DNA from 3 places in the Planococcus sp. RAB007_Raresut genome. Region 3 is predicted to be linked to each of the others. Evidence: predicted binding sites of a transcription regulator. Region 3 holds the regulator's gene; each other region holds the start of a gene.
What was found. The regulator Rex, encoded in region 3, represses fermentation and respiration genes when NADH is low (regulators of the CRP and FNR family bind a similar motif). The targets are predictions, from matches to a motif close to TTGTGAAATATTTCACAA.
Positions count from the first base shown of each region.

Region 1: AC2Q9J_RS04585 (cytochrome C oxidase subunit II) is a predicted target of Rex. The motif match lies at 3,437-3,454, and genes of this name have one in related genera.
Region 2: AC2Q9J_RS09735 (AtpZ/AtpI family protein) is a predicted target of Rex. The motif match lies at 2,073-2,090, and genes of this name have one in related genera.

Region 1 covers NZ_JBXYIF010000002.1:139,019-145,396, forward strand. Annotated here, with positions in the region: gene panB (3-methyl-2-oxobutanoate hydroxymethyltransferase) at 243-1,079, shown strand; gene AC2Q9J_RS04570 (DUF1259 domain-containing protein) at 1,161-1,568, opposite strand; gene AC2Q9J_RS04575 (universal stress protein) at 1,917-2,390, opposite strand; gene AC2Q9J_RS04580 (Crp/Fnr family transcriptional regulator) at 2,618-3,292, shown strand; gene AC2Q9J_RS04585 (cytochrome C oxidase subunit II) at 3,518-3,640, shown strand; gene AC2Q9J_RS04590 (cytochrome c oxidase subunit II) at 3,669-4,136, shown strand; gene AC2Q9J_RS04595 (b(o/a)3-type cytochrome-c oxidase subunit 1) at 4,139-5,791, shown strand.
Region 2 covers NZ_JBXYIF010000004.1:189,096-195,473, forward strand. Annotated here, with positions in the region: gene atpF (F0F1 ATP synthase subunit B) at 1-134, opposite strand, end outside; gene atpE (F0F1 ATP synthase subunit C) at 299-514, opposite strand; gene atpB (F0F1 ATP synthase subunit A) at 580-1,296, opposite strand; gene AC2Q9J_RS09730 (ATP synthase subunit I) at 1,324-1,695, opposite strand; gene AC2Q9J_RS09735 (AtpZ/AtpI family protein) at 1,700-1,921, opposite strand; gene wecB (non-hydrolyzing UDP-N-acetylglucosamine 2-epimerase) at 2,135-3,253, opposite strand; gene upp (uracil phosphoribosyltransferase) at 3,452-4,081, opposite strand; gene AC2Q9J_RS09750 (EAL domain-containing protein) at 4,251-6,378, opposite strand, start outside.
Region 3 covers NZ_JBXYIF010000006.1:370,048-376,425, reverse strand. Annotated here, with positions in the region: gene tsaD (tRNA (adenosine(37)-N6)-threonylcarbamoyltransferase complex transferase subunit TsaD) at 1-318, shown strand, start outside; gene AC2Q9J_RS14690 (ABC-F family ATP-binding cassette domain-containing protein) at 747-2,687, opposite strand; gene AC2Q9J_RS14685 (redox-sensing transcriptional repressor Rex) at 2,817-3,452, shown strand; gene AC2Q9J_RS14680 (twin-arginine translocase TatA/TatE family subunit) at 3,544-3,738, shown strand; gene tatC (twin-arginine translocase subunit TatC) at 3,751-4,521, shown strand; gene AC2Q9J_RS14670 (CPBP family intramembrane glutamic endopeptidase) at 4,585-5,403, opposite strand; gene groES (co-chaperone GroES) at 5,600-5,884, shown strand; gene groL (chaperonin GroEL) at 6,049-6,378, shown strand, end outside.

The DNA.
Region 1 (6,378 bases), on a different contig from region 3:
ATTTCCATATTAAGCGGGAAATATTGTCAGACTATTGCAGCTTCTGCTATAGTGTGAGGGAGGGCGGTATCCATAGGGAACTGCACCGGCAACCCAATCGCACATCCATAATAACATTCTGCCTTGATCAATTTATGACAGGGACGGAGGAAACCAGCCGATGAAAATCCTGTCCTTCTGACCAATTCTGGAACAGAGGGCTTTTTATGTCCGGTTTTCTCCCTGAAAAGGAGAGAAAAATGATGAAGAACACAGCTACATTTACAAAGATGAAAAAAGAAGGCGAGAAAATCGCCATGCTGACAGCTTACGACTACCCGTCTGCTAAAATTGCGGAAGAAGCCGGCATGGATATTATCCTGGTCGGAGATTCACTTGGAATGGTCGTTCTTGGCTATGACTCTACAGTCAAAGTGACGATCGATGATATGATTCATCACGGGAAAGCGGCTCGCCGCGGGGCGCAGGCTACGTTTTTGGTGGTCGACATGCCATTTGCTTCATTCCATGGAGATATCGACCGCACATTGCAGAACGCTGTCCGCATTTTTCAGGAGACAGGCGCGGAGGCGCTGAAGCTTGAGGGGGCGGACGAAGTCACTGATGTTACCAGATTGCTGACGCGCACCGGCATTCCCGTGGTGGCGCATCTGGGTTTATTGCCGCAGACGGCCGGGGTGCTGGGTGGCTTTAAAGTGCAGGGGAAGACGGCTGACGCGGCCAAAAAGCTGATTGAAGATGCGAAGGCCTGTGAAGCGGCGGGAGCGTTTATGCTGGTGCTGGAGTGCATTCCGTATCAATTGGCCAAAGAAGTGACGGAAGCCGTATCGATTCCGGTCATCGGCATTGGGGCCGGGAGCGAAACGGACGGCCAGGTGCTTGTATACCATGACACTGTGAAATACGGCTCGCACCATCTGCCGAAATTTGTCCGTTCGTATGCGGAAGCGGGGGATGTCATGAAAAATGGACTGAGCGCTTATGTAAGTGAAGTGAAGTCCGGCGCTTTCCCGGCTGAAGAACACCGTTTCACGATGAAAGAAGACGAGCTCCAGCAATTATATGGCGGCAAAGCCTGAAGACGCATAAAATCCGGATTCCTGTAAGAGGAATCCGGATTTTTCAAATTATTTTTATCGGCATTCTTAGTGTTTTCGTAATCAGCTTATGGATTCCAGCGGCTCCAACGCTTTTAAGGAAGCAGCAAGACGTTTGGCAAAGTCTTTGGGGCATTCCACCGATTCCATGTAAAGGCAGACGATATTCGGATTGGTTTCGCAATGCTGTCTGAAATTGACCGGCAATGGTATATGGTAACTGGACCAGGCGGCAGTGAAAGGCTGCAATTCTTCCGGCAATAAAAGAATTTCTCCTGTATTTAAGGCGTGGCCATTATTTTTTAAGTTTTTAAATGAGATATCCAATTCCAATATACAGGAAAAATTATTCTGATCGGTGTGGATATTCAACCGTCTTTTCATTTTGACGAAGCATGTCTCTCCAGAAATTTCAATCTCCGCATCCAGCAGGGACGCAACTGCGTCTGCTGTTTCTTGTAACCGATTCATGATGTTCACTCCTTCCAAATTTTATCCCCATTAAACTCACTAAAAAACGCCCAAAAGAATCCTATGATCCTTTTCGGCGTTGTCAGCAGCACAAATGTCTGTGTCATCCTGTCCGAAGCCCGCTGTTATATGGTTGATCTATCGCAAATAGGAATATGTACAGTAAGCCGAAACGCAAATTGTTTTCGGGTCTTTACTTCTATTGCCATTTTCTTCATGTAATTAAACCTAAGGGCAGAAAATAGGTTCGATTGTCACATTTTTTAAAACGGCAATCATCTGTCTGAAATTAATAAAACCGTTTCCTCTGCGTCAGGAAACGGCTATGGTTTTAACAATATTCCTGTTTTATTCGGGGACCTGCTCTTGCATCGCGGCGTCTTCTTCAGTCCGGACAACAAGGACGTCGCATTTCGCATAGCGGACAATGCTTTGGGAAATGCTGCCCATGATGATGCGTTCAGCACCGGTCAGACCGGTGGCTCCGCAGATGATCAAATCGGCACCGGTCCGTTCAGCTATTTCCTTCGGAATGACAGATTTGACGACACCGTATTCGACAATAACGTTTACGGTTTGGACGCCTGCTGCTTCCGCTTCTTGTTTATGCTTCTCCAAGAGTTCCCGAGCTTCGATCTTCGCGTGTTTCGCACTATTTTTGTCATATGCTTCTACCATGCCGAATGAACGGTTGTCGATAATATTGACTAAGTTCAATACAGCATTATTGCGCAAAGCGATACCAACCGCTTTTTTAAAAGCCCATTTCGCCTGTTTTGAACCGTCAAGGGCTACCAGTATGTGAGAATATTTGAGAGTCATCGCCGTCTCCTCCTTAAATCTCTAGTCAATAACCAATTCTCTGCACCAAATGAATCTTCCTGCTTTTCTGCGATAAATAGTTATTACATTACCTGCAAAAATGATTTTATTTTAAAAGGAAATAAACGCAAAATTTTTGCGTCAAAAAACTATTATTATGATATTCTTAATCTAAGATATTGAAGGAAAGTTGGAGTAATTTGGATAAAACAAACACGGAATTCGGAATACATGAAGCATTGCTGGGAAATGGCGCAATCCGCCACACCAGCAGAAAATATTCCAAGGGAAGCTACCTGTTCCGGGAAGGTGATCCGATTAGAGGAGTTTACCTGGTGAAATCCGGGAAAGTCCAAATTGGAAAGGTGACGCCTGAAGGCCGGGAGCTGACTTTGAAGATCTGCGGAGTAGATCAGATGGTCGGAGAAATCACGGTATTTTCCGGGCCTTCCAAATACCGGCTGGATGCCAAAGCGGTCGAAGATACCGAATGCCTCAAGATTACGATAGAAGATCTCGAAGAAGCATTGCAGCGGGATCATGAACTGGCCATGGCATTTATGCGCTGGACAGGAATCGATCAGCAAAAGACCCAGACGAAATTCCGCGATCTTTTGCTGCACGGCAAAAAAGGTGCGCTCTACTCAACGCTGATCCGCCTCAGCAACAGCTACGGCGTAAGCCATCCGGAAGGGGTCCTCATCGATATGGTGCTGACCAATCAGGAGCTGGCCAATTTCTGCGGCATGACGCGCGAAGTGGTGAACCGGATGCTGAGCGACTTGAAGAAAGACCGTGTCGTCTCCATGAAAGATGGCAAACTTATCATCCACCAGATTCCAAGACTGAAAGATGAGATCAATTGTGAAGAATGCCCGATTTATTTATGCAAAATCGACTGAGAAGCTGAACCGGAGACGGGGAAGCTTCTTTTTTTTTGCGGGAAATTTTTGATTGCGTGCGTTCAGGTACATCGGTCGGCTGCCGCGTGACTTTCCACCAATTTTTTGTCCGAAATTTGACAGCTTCATTAAAAAACTGTCCAGGTGTGATATTTATCACAATGCCTCGGAGCGGAAAAGCATAAGCTGACAATATAGAACGAATGACGTAAGAGGTGAAAATAAATGAGCAAAAATAATGAGCACGATGGATTGGATCTACGGGGGACACTGGCCAGTGTAATGGTTGTGGGTGTCATCATCGTCGTGATGTGGGTTGTTGTTTATATGATGTATTTGGGCAGATAGAGATAGAACTAGAGGGGAGAAAATTTTAATGCATTTTCATAAGTTTGAAAAGATTTGGCTGATTTTTGGAATAATATCTTTAATTGTATTCTTAAGCGTTGTTGGCGTTACCGCCTTTTCGCATGACCACCATCCGGCAGGCGGGATGGACACAATAGATCCGAAGAAAGTCGATCAGACAGCGCCTTTTGATAACCCTGGCGTGACGCAGATCGATGACGACACATATCAGGTGGCGATTGTCGCCAGCGCGTTCAGTTATGCGCCGCTTGAACTGAGAGTGCCTGCAGGCAAAGAAATTTTATTTAAAGTGACAAGCAAGGACGTCGTCCACAGTTTCACGATCGACGACACGAAAGTGAACATGATGGTCGTTCCGGGCCAGATTACGACACGTGCCTATACTTTCGACAAACCCGGCAAGTATTTGATTCTCTGCAATGAATACTGCGGAACGGGCCACCATTTTATGTTTACAGAAATTGAGGTGTACTAAGCATGATCGCTTTGCAAGATCGTAAATTAGCATTATGGTATATCGGCGTTGCCTACATTGCCTTCCTTATTGGAACACTGATGGGGCTGCTGCAAGTCTTTATCCGAAACGATAAACTTCAATTGCCGGCATGGCTTGATTATTATCAAATTTTAACGGCACACGGCGTGCTGCTCGCACTTATATATACAACTTTCTTCATCTTCGCATTCTTTGTAACAGGCATGAGCAAGAGCCTTGGAACATTCGGGCCGAAAGTAAGACTCGTTTCCTGGATCGGTTTTTGGGTGACGCTAATCGGGACGGTACTGGCGACTGCCATGATCGTCGCTGGTGAAGCATCCGTGCTTTACACTTTCTACGCACCGCTTATGGCAAGCGGCTGGTACTACGTCGGCCTTGCGCTATTCGTAGTCGGCACGTGGATCTCAAGCTTTGCATTGATCGGCCATTACCGCGTTTGGCGCAAAAATAATAAAGGTGAATTGAGCCCGTTATTCGCATTCATGACAATCACAACCATTGTACTTTGGCTGATCGCTTGTCTGGGTGTTGTCGCAACCGTATTGTTCCAATACATTCCGTGGGCATTCGGCTGGACGGATACGATCAATGTTGAATTAAGCCGGTCGTTGTTCTGGTATTTCGGACACCCACTCGTGTATTTCTGGCTGTTGCCGGCATACATCGCCTGGTATGTGATCGTACCGAAAATCCTGGGCGTCAAAGTTTTCAGTGATTCATTAGCCCGTCTGGCATTTGTACTATTCATCCTGTTCTCGATTCCGGTCGGTTTCCACCACCAATTAACAGAGCCGGGCATCTCGAACTTCTGGAAATTCCTGCAGGTCGTCTTAACGTTCATGGTTATCATCCCATCACTTATGACTGCCTTCACAATGTTCGCGAACTTTGAAATTTCAGGACGCAAAAAAGGCGCGACTGGCCTGTTTGGCTGGTTCAAGAAATTGCCTTGGAAAGATGTCCGCTTCACATCCATCTTCATCGCGATGGCATTCTTTATTCCTGGCGGAGCGGGCGGTATCATCAACGCAAGTTTCCAATTGAATGAAGTTGTCCATAACACGCTTTGGATTGTCGGACACTTCCACATCACGGTCGGTACGCCGGTCGCGATGACATTCATGGGACTCACATTCTGGCTCATCCCGTATCTGACAGGACGTAAATTCACTAAAGCCATGCAGAAGCTGGCATTCGTCCAAATCATCACCTGGTCGATCGGCATGCTGCTGATGTCGACTTCCCAGCATATTCTCGGCTTGCTCGGTGCACCGCGCCGGACGGCATTCTCGAATTACAATAACCACCCGAGCGCAATGGAATGGTTCGACGGCATCCTGACAAGCCACGTAACAATGGCAGTCGGAGGAAGCATCCTGTTCCTGTCCGCCATGATCTTAATCTATATCGTCGTCATGTCGATGTTCCTGTCACCGAAAGCATTGAAAGTGGAAGACCAGGTCGAATTCCCGATGGCCGAAAGCGACAAGACGCATACGCCGAAATGGCTTGAAAACTGGTGGATCTGGATCGGCATCGCTTTTGCCCTGATCATCATCGCCTACGCGATTCCGCTTTCTTCCATGATCATGCATGCACCACCTGGTTCAGAAGGATTCAAAACTTGGTAGGAGTTGAATAATTATGTTCACAATGGTCATATCCATGATGCTGATTTTCATTCTCTTCACAGCAATATTCGTCGAAACAAGCGTTTCTGACGAGGAATAAAGAGAAATATTGGAGTTATAAGAGCCAGCTGTCTGCGGACAGCTGGCTTTTGTGTGTGTGGCTTTGGATTTTAACGGAAATGGGGGTAAAAGATATGTGTTTTTAAAGAAGGATAGCCTGGGGGAGAGGATTCTTGCTGCATCTTGGCGGTTATGTGCGGTGAGCCGATTTTATGTGCGCAGAACAGGATTTGTGTGCGGAAATGAAGTTTTATGTGCGGTGGCAGGTAAATATGTGCGCAGTGCTAATTTCACGAGATTTTCACCAATTATATGTACTCTGAATTTCGGCCTCTCTCAGATTCCAGATCCGCCACACCCAAAACCCAAGAACAACAGCGGATGTTTTTCGCCGCGCGAAAAACTCCAATCCCTTAAAGGAAGGCTTCGCGTCCGCGAAGCCTTTTTCATCTCAAAATGCTTGTGATAAGAAGGAGATGCTGGGTGGGAGCATGGAGGTGTTAGAAAACGGCCTTTTTCCACTGGAG
Region 2 (6,378 bases), on a different contig from region 3:
ACGCCCATCAAAGGTCCCCATGCGAATTTTTTCAATAGCAACATCAATGCGATAAACACGATCAACGTTGCTGCGATATCTCCAACATTCAAAAACTCCCCGGTAGCACCGAGTACGAGGTGATCAAAAAACACGATTGTTTCACTCCCTTCAAGAGCCTAAAAGTACGTTTCTTCTATAGTAAGATCTTTAATTGCTGCAAGATGATTTTTCGGTTGTAAAATGATTCATAACAAGCGTAAATGGCGAAAAACATGCCGAAGCATTCTCGCCATTTAGCTTTTTATCATTAAATAAATTATGGACGGTTCATAACGATGAACGCGATAACTACTGCGATGATAGGAAGTGCCTCTACCAAAGCAACACCGATGAACATTGTTGTTTGAAGAACGCCACGAGCTTCTGGCTGGCGAGCGATACCTTCAACTGTTTTCGAAACGATAAGACCGTTACCAATACCTGCACCTAGTGCTGCTAAACCTACTGCAATTGCTGCTGCTAATAAACCCATTTTAAAATGTCCTCCTCAGGATAATTGTTTTTTTGTTTTTTGCCGCCGATTAAGGCGATTTTATCTCAATGGTCGTCGGCAACTTTATGCGAAATATAAACCATTGTCAACATAACGAAAATGAATGCCTGGATAGCCCCGATAAAGATCGAGAATCCTTGCCAAGCCATCATTGGAAGCGCGGCTGCGGCAAACCCGAATATACCTGCTCCACCTAAACCTGCCAGTAATCCCAAAAGGATTTCACCGGCAAAGATGTTACCGTAAAGACGCAGACCAAGTGTCAGCGTATTCGCAAATTCCTCGATGATCTTCAACGGGAACAGGAATGGCATCGGCTTCAGATAATCCGCTCCATAATTTTTCAAACCTTTTTGCTTGATGCCATAATAATGGCTCAAGATGATGATTGTTGCTGCGAGTGTCATTGTGACAGTCGGATCAGCTGTAGGTGATTTCCACCAAAGATCTCCGTTGACAATGATTGAGAATGGCAGACCCAGCATATTCGAGACGAATATGAACATAAGCAGTGTGATTCCGAGTACATGGAATCGCCCACCGTCTCTCCAGTCCATATTGCTCTTTATGATACCCTTCACGAAATCCATGATCCATTCCATGAAGTTTTGCATCCCAGTCGGTTTCAGCTTTAAGTTCCGCGTTGCAAAGAATGCGATGAGGAACACGATAAGAGCGGCTACGATAAGCATCATAACGTTGGATAAGTTAAACCAAACACCGAACAGCGGATCTTGCCACATAGGAGCTCCATGATCCACGATAGTTTCACCTCTCTTTCCACATTCTTAATGGTGTTTCACGTGATAGATGATTCTCTCTGCCAAAAGCAGGATATAAGGAATCATCAATCCAATTACCGTACTGACCAAGTGAATGTGCTCTGCGAACAATATCGCAATCGCAACAGCTGCAACACCTGATGCAAACCGTAATGCCGTTCCAAGGGAACGAACTTTCGAGCCTTCAGCCACCGCCCGGTCAAATTTGTCCATCCGGCGAACCAGTATCCACATATTATAAATGCCGAACAAAGTTCCGATGATCAGACCCGCAAAGATGTCCTGGTACGGGGTGAATCCCCAACCGAGCACACATATTGCGAGGATAAAAATGATTATCCTTTTCAGTCTTGTGAAAATCTCCCTGAGTCCATCCATTTTTTTACTTGTCTCCTGATTCGAATTTTCGGACGGTCTGAAGCATTGCCCAGACGCCTGCTGAGATGCCTGCGAGAAGGCAGATGACCAGAAATAGCGGGGCGGTTCCGAACTGATCATCGAGCCACATACCTGTGAACGCACCGATGAGTACGGACCCGACAAGTTGTGAGAGGATGGCGCTGTAAAGTGCCATCGCTTGTAAGGGACTTTTTTTCGGGTGCATGATAAACCCCTCGAAATTCGTTGATTTGACATTTTACCCCTAAAAAAGAGCAGTCGCATCAGGCTTTTACCATAAAAAATTATGTAAAAAAACCTTCTCATGCATACCCTTTGTAAGCATACAATAGGGGTAAAATCATGTCAATTGATAGAAGTGAAAAACTTCACAAGCAAATTTACCCCGACATATTGTGGACAAAAATTCACAAATAATTTATTTGGCGTCGAAATACTGATGAAGCGCTTCGACAATCCGTACCGATGCCTTGCCGTCGCCGTATGGATTTGATGCATGTGACATCGCTTTATAAGCCGCTTCATCTGTCAACAGCTCTTTCGCCAGCCCATAAATCGTCTCTTCATCTGTTCCAGCGAGCTTCAATGTTCCGGCGTCGATGCCTTCCGGACGTTCAGTCGTATCGCGAAGCACAAGTACCGGTTTGCCCAGTGACGGCGCCTCTTCCTGAATACCGCCCGAATCCGTCAATATAATGTAGGAACGCGCAGCGAAGTTATGGAAATCCAACACTTCAAGCGGTTCGATCAAATGGATGCGCGGGTCGCGGCCAAGCACTTCATCCGCTACTTCACGCACGGCAGGATTCATGTGAACCGGATAAACAACTTGGATGTCGTCATGCTCTTCGATCAGGCGCTTGATCGCGCGGAACATATTGCGCATTGGCTGGCCTAAATTTTCACGGCGGTGAGCCGTCAACAGAATCATACGGTCGCTGCCGATTTTTTCAAGGATCGGATGCGAATAAGTTTCTGTTACAGTCGTCTGCAGCGCATCGATCGCTGTGTTGCCCGTAATATAGACAGCTTCTTCTTTTTTGTTTTCAGCCAGAAGATTCTGTGCCGATTTTTCAGTCGGCGCAAAATGAAGATCGGCGATGACGCCAGTCAACTGGCGGTTCATCTCTTCCGGATAAGGAGAGAATTTATTGTGCGTGCGCAACCCTGCTTCCACGTGGCCGACAGCTATCTGATTGTAGAATGCCGCCAAACTCGCAACAAAAGTCGTCGTGGTATCGCCATGGACCAGCACAATATCGGGTTTCGCTTCTTTCATCACTTTATCGAGGCCTTCCAGTGCACGGGTTGTAACTTCCCCGAGCGTCTGACGGTCTTTCATGATATTCAAATCGAAATCCGGTGTGATTTTAAATGTTTCCAGAACCTGGTCGAGCATTTCACGGTGCTGGGCTGTGACAGTTACCAGCGGCTCGATGGTTTCAGGATGTCTTTGAAGCTCCAGTACAAGCGGCGCCATTTTGATGGCTTCCGGGCGCGTACCGAAGATCGTCATCACTTTCCACTTCTTCGTCAAAAGGATCAGCCTCGCTTTGTTATTTGGATAAGAAAATAGAACCTTAAAACTGATGGTCTATATAAAAGGTGTTGCGGTGTCCAGACTCCAGCGGCCCAGCTCCTCGGGTCATAAGCCAGTATAGCTATGCGGCAAAAACCGCCGCTCCGCTATCCCGTCTTATGCCTTTCGAAGCTTAACGGGCGCTGTCGCTTTTCTTTATTTAGTACCAAACAAACGGTCTCCAGCGTCTCCAAGACCTGGAATGATATAGCCGTGGTCGTTCAGTTTTTCATCAAGTGCCGCGATGTAGATATCCACGTCCGGATGCGCTTCCTGTAATGCTTCCACGCCTTCCGGTGCCGCAATGATGCACATGAAACGGACTTTCACCGCTCCGCGTTTTTTCAGTGAATTGACAGCTTCGATTGCCGAGCCGCCAGTTGCCAGCATCGGATCCACTACGATAATCTCACGTTCCTGGATATCCGAAGGCATTTTGAAATAATACTCGACAGGCTGCAGCGTTTCAGGGTCACGGTATAAGCCGATGTGTCCGACTTTTGCGGCTGGAATCAGTTTCAAAATCCCGTCGACCATTCCGATGCCTGCGCGCAGAATCGGTACGATCGCCATTTTTTTACCTGCCAATACATTTGCTTTGGCAATCTGCACCGGCGTTTCCACTTCAATTTCCTTCAGCGGAAGATCACGGGTTATTTCAAAAGCCATCAATGTTGCTATTTCATCCACCAATTCGCGGAACTCTTTCGTTCCAGTCGATTTATCGCGGATGTACGTCAGTTTATGCTGAATCAGCGGGTGATCAAAAACATATACTTTTCCCACGGCGTATCTCTCCTTTTTCCACATTATCTTCAATAGTATAACAGAAATTGAAGGGCTCTGAGCCTTCATGGGAGCATTGTAATTTTTCTGAAATTTTAATTGCCCAACAATTTTTATAAATCCCGCACGGCTTTATTCCAAATAAAAAAACCGGAGCATCTGCTCCGGTCTACAAAAGGTTGGCATCTTCAAGCGGCATCGGCCGGTAAAAATAATATCCCTGGCCAACGTGGCATCCCAGATCCAGCAACAGCTGTTTCTGTTCTTCCGTTTCCACGCCTTCCGCCACTGCGGTCATATCCAGGTTTTCCGCCAATTGAATGATCGTGCGGACAATGGCAAGCGTATCCGTTTCATGCATTTTCGAAATGAAGGACCGGTCGATTTTAATCTCACTGACCGGCAGCTTCTGCAGATAACTTAAAGAAGAGTAGCCGGTGCCGAAATCATCCACCGAACTGGTGAAGCCGTATTTCGTCAATTGCTTGAAGATTTTTCTGGCGGCTTCGATATCGACAAAGCCGATGCGTTCTGTAATTTCAAGTTGGATGAGGCGCCGGTCGATGTTGTATTCCGCTGTCATGTCCACCAGATTCGGAACAAACGAATGATGGAAGAAATGATCCGCCGAAATATTAATCGCGACTTGCTGAAGATTCAAGTTATGCTCCCGACGATTTTTCAGCCATTCCATAACTTGCTTCAATACATTTTGTTCCAGTATTCGGATCTTCCCATTCTTTTCAGCTGCCGGTATGAAAACATCCGGAGCGATATTGCCAAGTTCCGGTGAATTCCAGCGGGCCAAGGCTTCGAAGCTCAATATCTTGCCTGTGCGCATATCCACTTTAGGCTGCAGATGGACTTTTATTTCTTCACGGCGCAGGGCTGCAGTCAGTTCATTGGCTATGCGAAGATTCCGCATCATGTACTCATCGTGTTCATTTTCGTAATAGCAGATGGATTCACCTGCACGAAGTTTCGCTTTCGATAATGCACTGTCTGCATAACGGATGATTTCTTCAACATCCTGCTGCATCGCCGTTATGATGGAAACACCTGTTTTTAGTGATAGGAATAATTCCATATCCCGCACTGTGATCGGCTCCGCCAATAATTTGCCCAGCTCCTCGAGGTAATCCGGAATCCGGTCCAGCGGCATCAGGCTGACCAGTGCCAGCGTCGAATCTGAGAAGCGTGCAATCAGCGCCTCTTTTGAAGAAGTGGCCATACCGAATCGTTTCCCGATTTCCTGTATTAATTGATCTCCCGCACGGTGTCCGTATTGATCCACCACTTTGACGTATTCATCCACTGACAGGAAGGCGACAAGCCCTTCTTTATTTTCTTCCAATAAAGAAGCCAATTCGATCATGAAATAATTTCGGTTGCGCAGTCCGGTCGTCCGGTCGGTATAGGCAAGCTTCAGCATTTCTTCCTGCTGGCGGGAATATTTGACTGTCAGGGAAATCGTCGGAGCGATTCTTTCCAGGAAAGTATAATCTTTCTCATCAGGTATTGTCATAGAAGGAAAATAAATGCCGAGTGTACCGATGGCGTTTCCATCCTTGTCGAGGAAAGGCACGGACCAGCTGGATACAAAACCATATTGCTCAGCTATGTCGCGGTATTCAACCCATAATTCATCTTCAAGCATATCTTCAACAATCACTGTCTCTCCCCGGTGAAAAGCAGCGCCGCATGAACCTGATTCAGGAGTCGCTTTCTGCCCATCGATGAAATCGCGAAAACCTTTAGGCATGGACTTTCCTGCCACATCACGGAATTTGTCGTTTTCATCCACAAACAGGATGGTGCATGTCGTGCCGTCTTTGAAGAACGATTCAATGATTCTGCAGACATTTTCCAGCAAAGAACCGAGCATATAGCCTTTTTCGATGCCGGTATATGCTTCCTGCTGCAGTTGGATCAATGCTTCTTCCCTTTTCCGGTCGTTGATGTTTTTCATCAGCATCAACGTATATCTGTGCTTTCCGCCATCCACACTGATCGGCTGTATGGTGATTTCGTTCCAGAACGGATTTTTATTTTTATGATAATTAATGATTTCGAACGTATCGGCTTTGTCTGACAACGTGCATTCCCGGATTTTGGCACTGATGGCCTTGTCCGTTTTTTCCCCATGCAAAAAACGTCCGTTTTCACCTAAAACGTCGTTTTCGGAGTATCCCGTCATATCGTAGAATGCCTGGTTGGCATACAGGATCGGCTGCTCTTCAAGTTGTGAATTGATGACAACGAAACCGGTTTGGAATTCGACACCGAGGCGGCTGAGC
Region 3 (6,378 bases):
AGACCTGAAGATGTGGCTGCCGGATTCCAAAATAGTGTGGTCGAAGTAGTTACGTCCAAAACCTTGCGGGCAGCTGATCAATACAAGGTTCGGCAAGTGATTGCGGCGGGGGGAGTAGCAGCCAATAAAGGCTTGCGTGCTTCATTGGAAAAAGAATTTGCTGAGAAAGGAATTCCTTTCTTTATCCCGCCTTTGAAATTATGCACAGATAATGCGGCAATGATTGCAGCTGCTGGTACAGTGATGTTTGAAAAAGGAATCCGCGGAAATATGGCTATGAACGGCCGTCCGGGAATGGAAATGGCTTCTTGGATCTAAGATGTTAATAAATAAATACAAAAAAGCTCTTTATCCACAAAAAGGATAAAGAGCTTTTTTATTTGTGCATAAGTAAGCTGGAAATTGGACACTTAATGAAAAAATGCGAAAATTCCATAGACTTATCCACTTTTTATAAACAAATCACTCGAAATCTGTCAATAGAGAACATTTGTACTTATGCACAATTTGTTAGTAAGCTGTTTGTAAGTCGAGAATAACTTGGTGATTTCCTATATCTTGTGTACCATATAGCAGTATATTATGTGGATAACATTTTTATTAATTGTGGATAATGTGCATAACCCTGTTGATAGTTGATATTAAAGGAGAAGTGATGTGCACAACTTTGTGGAAACAAATATTTTGCAAAAGGGTATTGACCAAGATATGGACAAAGAAAAACCGTATACAAAAGTATACGGTCATTAACTCAATTGTTCAAGTTTTTCCTGCAATTCAAGCCATAATGCCATTGTTTCTTCGTGCTGTCCTTTGAGTTCTTCCAAATGCTGCTGCAGGGGAAGGAGGCGTTCATGATCCTGGAAAATTTCAGGGTCGGTGAATTGCTCTTCTGTTTCAGCAATTTGCAAATCCAGTTTTTCCATATCCTGCTCCACTTCTTCGAGCTGGCGCGTCAATTGGCGTTCCAGTTTTTTTGCTTCCTTATCAATTTGTGAGGTGGAAGTGGCAGTTTCCGGTTTATTGATAATAGAAGGGTTTTCGGCTTCTTCCAATGCTTTCAATTCTTCTGTTTCCAGCTTCTTCTCTACATAATAATCGTAATCGCCAAGGTATTCGGTCGTACCTTCCTTCATCAATTCAACCACTTTTGTGGAAATGCGGTTCATGAAATAGCGGTCGTGGGATACGAAAAGGATGGTGCCGGGGTAGTCGAGCAACGCGTTTTCAAGAACTTCTTTGCTGTCGAGGTCCAAATGGTTGGTCGGTTCGTCGAGCAATAAAACATTCGCTTTTTGCATCATCAGTTTCGCGAGAGCTACTCGAGCCTTCTCGCCGCCGGAAAGGGATGAAACAGGTTTCAGCACATCGTCGCCTGAGAACAGGAAACGGCCGAGAATGCCGCGGATATCTTTTTCGTTGACCATCGGATAATCGTCCCATAACTCGTTTAATACCAGTTTATTGCCTTTCAGGTTTGCCTGTTCCTGATCATAATAGCCGAATTGGATGCCCGTACCGTAATGGATATCGCCATTAAGGGGGGGAATCTCTTTCATGATCGTTTTTAGGAACGTCGATTTGCCGACACCATTCGGGCCGACGAGCGCAAGGCTTTCCTGGCGGTACAGCTTCAAATTGATGTTTTCGGAGACAGGCTTGCCGCTGTAGCCGATTTTCAAATCACGGACATTAAGTACATCGTTGCCGCTTTGTTTGGCGATTGTAAAACCGAAGCGCGCTGATTTTTCATTGCCGTCTGGCGCTTCCATCCAATCGGTTTTTTCGAGCACACGGCGACGGCTTTGAGCCATTTTGGTCGTTGAGGCGCGGACCAGGTTGCGGGCTACATAATCTTCGAGCTTCGCTTTTTCGCTTTGCTGCTTTTCGAACTGCTTCTGATCCAGCTCGTACTGTTTTGCCTTTTCGTCGAGGTAACGGCTGTAGTTGCCGGTGAATTTCCGTACCTGATGGCGTGAAACCTCATAGACGATATTGACGACCTGGTCCAGGAAGTAGCGGTCATGTGACACGACTAAAATCGCGCCGGGATAATTCTTCAAATAATTCTCAAGCCAGCTTAACGTTTCGATGTCCAGATGGTTGGTCGGCTCATCGAGGATCAATAGCTGTGGCTTCGTCAGCAGATGTTTGGCGAGCATCAGGCGTGTTTTCTGACCGCCTGACAATGAAACCACTTTTTTGCCATAATCATCAGGATAGAATTTCATGCCGTGCAAAATGGCACGGGTATCTGCTTCATATTGATAGCCGCCGGCATCTTTGAAAGCATGCTGAAGAGCGTCGTATTCCTGCATCACTTTTTCATTTATTTCCTGATTGTTGTAGACAGCGGGAACGGCCATTTGTTCCTCGAGCCGGCGCAATTGCTGTTCCTGTTCGCGGAAACCGCTGAAGATGGTCATCATTTCGTCCCATACGGTCATATCGGATTCGAGTTTTGACTGCTGTTCGAGATAGCCGACAGTAAGGTCTTTCGGCATGGTGATGTCGCCGCTGTCATAAGACATTTCCCCGGAAATAATTTTCAGCAGCGTCGATTTGCCTGCGCCGTTGCGGCCGACAAGAGCGACCCGGTCCCTGTGCTGGACTTCTAATTTAACGCCGGAGAGAATTTTCTCTGCTCCGAACGATTTATGGATTTGGTTTACTTGTAAAACGATCATTTTGGGTCACCTCTATTCTCTCTAAGTGTAGCCGATAGAAGCGGGCTTCGCAATCGGCCGGACCTTTACATATCGGGCCGCCTAATGTAAGATAAAGGCGATTTGACACGACCCAGGAGGTAACATTGCATGTTACAGGAACCAACATCCAAAATTCCGCAAGCCACTACCAAAAGGCTTCCGCTTTATTATCGTTTCCTTCAGAATTTCGCCAATGCCGGACAGAAGAGGATCTCATCACAGGAATTGAGCGAAGCGATGAAGATAGATTCGGCAACCATCAGGAGGGATTTCTCCCAACTGGGCGCTCTCGGCAAAAAAGGCTACGGCTATGATGTTCAGGAGCTGCTCGAATTTTTCCGTAAGACGCTGGACCAGGACGAAGCGACAAACGTTGCGCTGATCGGTGTCGGCAGTCTCGGAAACGCATTTTTGAAATACAATTTCCACCGGAACCATAATACGAAAATCATTCTTGCTTTCGACTCGAACAGCCCGCATGAAGGTGAAAAAATCAGTGGCATCGATACGTATCATCCCGATATGATCGAAGAGAAAATCAAGGAATATGGCGTCGAGGTGGTCATTTTGACGGTGCCATCGCGCTCTGTCCAGGAAGTCACCGATCGCCTGGCCATCACGAACATCAAAGGGATTTTGAACTTTACACCGGTACGCATCGCGGTTCCCGAGCACATCCATGTGCAGACAATCGATTTGTCCGTTGAACTGCAGACGCTGATCTATTTGATCAAGCAAACATGACTTAAAATCTTCACATTTGCAGAGTCCAAGGAAATAGCCAAAGCGTTACAGATGCTGTAAAATAAGACGCATACTACAGGAGGTGTCAATTATGCCAGGTCCACTAAGTTTGATCGTTATTGCAGTTGTAGCATTATTGATTTTCGGGCCGAAGAAATTGCCGGAATTGGGTAAAGCGTTCGGTTCTTCTCTGCGCGAATTCAAGAATGCCACTAAAGGGCTTGTTGATGATGACGACGATGACGTTTCAACAAAGAAGAAAGAAGAGCAAAAAGAACTACGATAGGATGTTAATCCGATGAATGAAAAAGATATGACATTAGTTGAACATATAGGTGAATTGAGAAAACGGCTGACGATTATAGTCGTTTTCTTTCTATTGGCCGTCATTGCCAGCTTTTTTCTTGCTCAGCCGCTGATTAACTATCTGCAGTTTACAGAGGAAGCGAAAAATCTGACATTGAATGCCTTCAAGATAACAGACCCGTTGAAGATTTATATGCAGGTCATGATGATTCTTGCGCTGTTCATCACTTCACCAGTGATCATGTATCATTTCTGGGCTTTCATCAGTCCCGGGCTGCATGATAAAGAACGGCGGGCAACATTAAGTTATATTCCGTTTTCACTATTGCTGTTTGTCGGCGGAATCGCCTTTTCCTATTTGGTGCTGTTCCCTTATGTAATCGGCTTTATGCTGAACATTTCCGACAATCTTTCTATACAGGAAACAATCGGAATCAATGAATACTTCCAGTTCCTGTTCCAGATCACCTTGCCATTCGGCTTCATTTTCCAGTTGCCGGTGCTGATGCTGTTTCTGACCAGGCTTGGAATTATTACGCCGATGCTGATGACGAAATACCGTAAGTACGCGTATTTCATCCTGGTGGTTATCGCGGCATTTATCACACCGCCGGATATCATCTCGCATCTCATCGTGACGCTGCCATTGATCCTATTATATGAATTCAGTATTGTCATCGCGAAAATCGGTTATCGCAAGTTTTTGAAAGCCGAACAGCAGCAGGCAATCGAAGAACAACAACAAGGCCTTTCAGGGGAATAAACTCTGAAGGGTTTTTATTTTATTACGTTAAAAGCCCGACTGCTAAGTGCAGCCGGGCTTTGTTTATCTGAAGAAAATTTGGGTGATGAATTGGATCTGTTCCAATTGTTCCATCCGTTCGATGAAGCGGTTGATTTTGTCCATATTCAGCTGGATGAGCATAACGTAGCCGTTCAGCAGGATATGGGCGATGATTGGAGTCAGTATGCTTTTCGTTTTCTTGTACAGGAACGCCAGAATCAGACCAGTCGTGAAATACAGCAGAAGGTGCGTGAATTCCAGGTGGACGGCTGCGAAAACCAGGGCGCTGACAGCTGTGGCAATCCAGAAATTCGTTGTCTGAATCAGAGAACCGAAAATGACGCGGCGGAAAACGAGTTCTTCCATAACCGGTCCAAAAAGGACGACAGCAAAAATGGCGGCTGGCACAACTTCAGCGATGCTTACCAGATTGGATGTGTTTTCAGATCCAGGGTCAATGCCGATGGCAAGTTCGATTAATGCAGCGAGGGATTGCCCGATGATCAGCAGGAGGAAACCGAAGAAGCCCCAAAGGATTGCCCAGCCGATATTCAGCTTTTTGCCTTTCCAGATATCGAAGAACTTCTTATCGCGGAAAACAACGATGAGGGCTATGGCAAAGCCGATGCCCATGGCTAGGAAAATCAGCCAGCCGGAAGTTGCCGCCTGGGCTATATCAGGTTCCATTCCCTGGCCGATGAAGTAATCATATGTGGAGTTGATGAACAGCACGGGAGATAATTGGATGGCGATGAAAATAAGCAGCACATACAATGAAGTCTTTTTAGTTTTCTTCCCTTTTGTTTTGGTTCCGGAATTTTTGAAGAATGTATCTATCAAAGGATTTTTCTTGTTGGCCATGTATACATAATTCCTTTCGTTTACAGATCTCTTTTCTATTGTAGTGGTTTGAAAAAAATAGCGCAAAGAAATTAAAAGGTTCTAACCTTCCCGCTTGCAAATATTCTTTGTTTTTATTAAACTTGGAAATGGGTTAGCACTCGAAGAGTGAGAGTGCTAATAATTGCATTTACTTATTCAGAGGAGGGTGTTTCAATTGTTAAGACCATTAGGAGACCGAGTTATCATTGAACTCATCGAAGCGGAAGAAAAAACTTCAAGCGGGATTGTATTGCCGGGATCGGCTCAGGAAAAACCGCAGGAAGGCAATGTCATCGCGGTAGGAAATGGCTTGATCCGCGAAAACGGCGCACGCACGGAGCTGGATGTTAAAGAAGGCGACCGCGTAATCTTCTCAAAATATGCAGGATCTGAATTGAAATACGAAGGCAAAGAGTATTTGATCTTGCGCGAAAACGACATTTTAGCAGTAATTGGCTAAAGAGAAACTTCATTCAGTGGGAGTTACTTCATCACACTGATTGTTAGTTGATCCAATCGGGTTTTTACGGTCAGTTGATTTCTCGCTTGGAAAAGTGGGAGTCTTACTGACCGTTAATACGGGATAAACGATAAAATTCAGTTTGATATAGGAGGAAGCTAAACATGGCAAAAGAGATTAAGTTCAGTGAAGATGCACGTACCCTCATGCTGCAGGGTGTAGATAAATTGGCGGATGCGGTAAAAGTTACGCTTGGGCCAAAAGGGCGCAATGTTGTGCTTGAGAAAAAATTCGGTTCACCACTTATTACGAATGACGGTGTAACGATCGCAAAAGAAATCGAACTTGAGAACGCTTTTGAAAACATGGGTGCGAAACTCGTGGCTGAAGTTGCTTCTAAAACAAATGACATCGCTGGTGACGGAACAACAACTGCGACAGTTCTTGCGCAGGCAATGATCCGTGAAGGCTTGAAAAACGTTACAGCTGGCGCG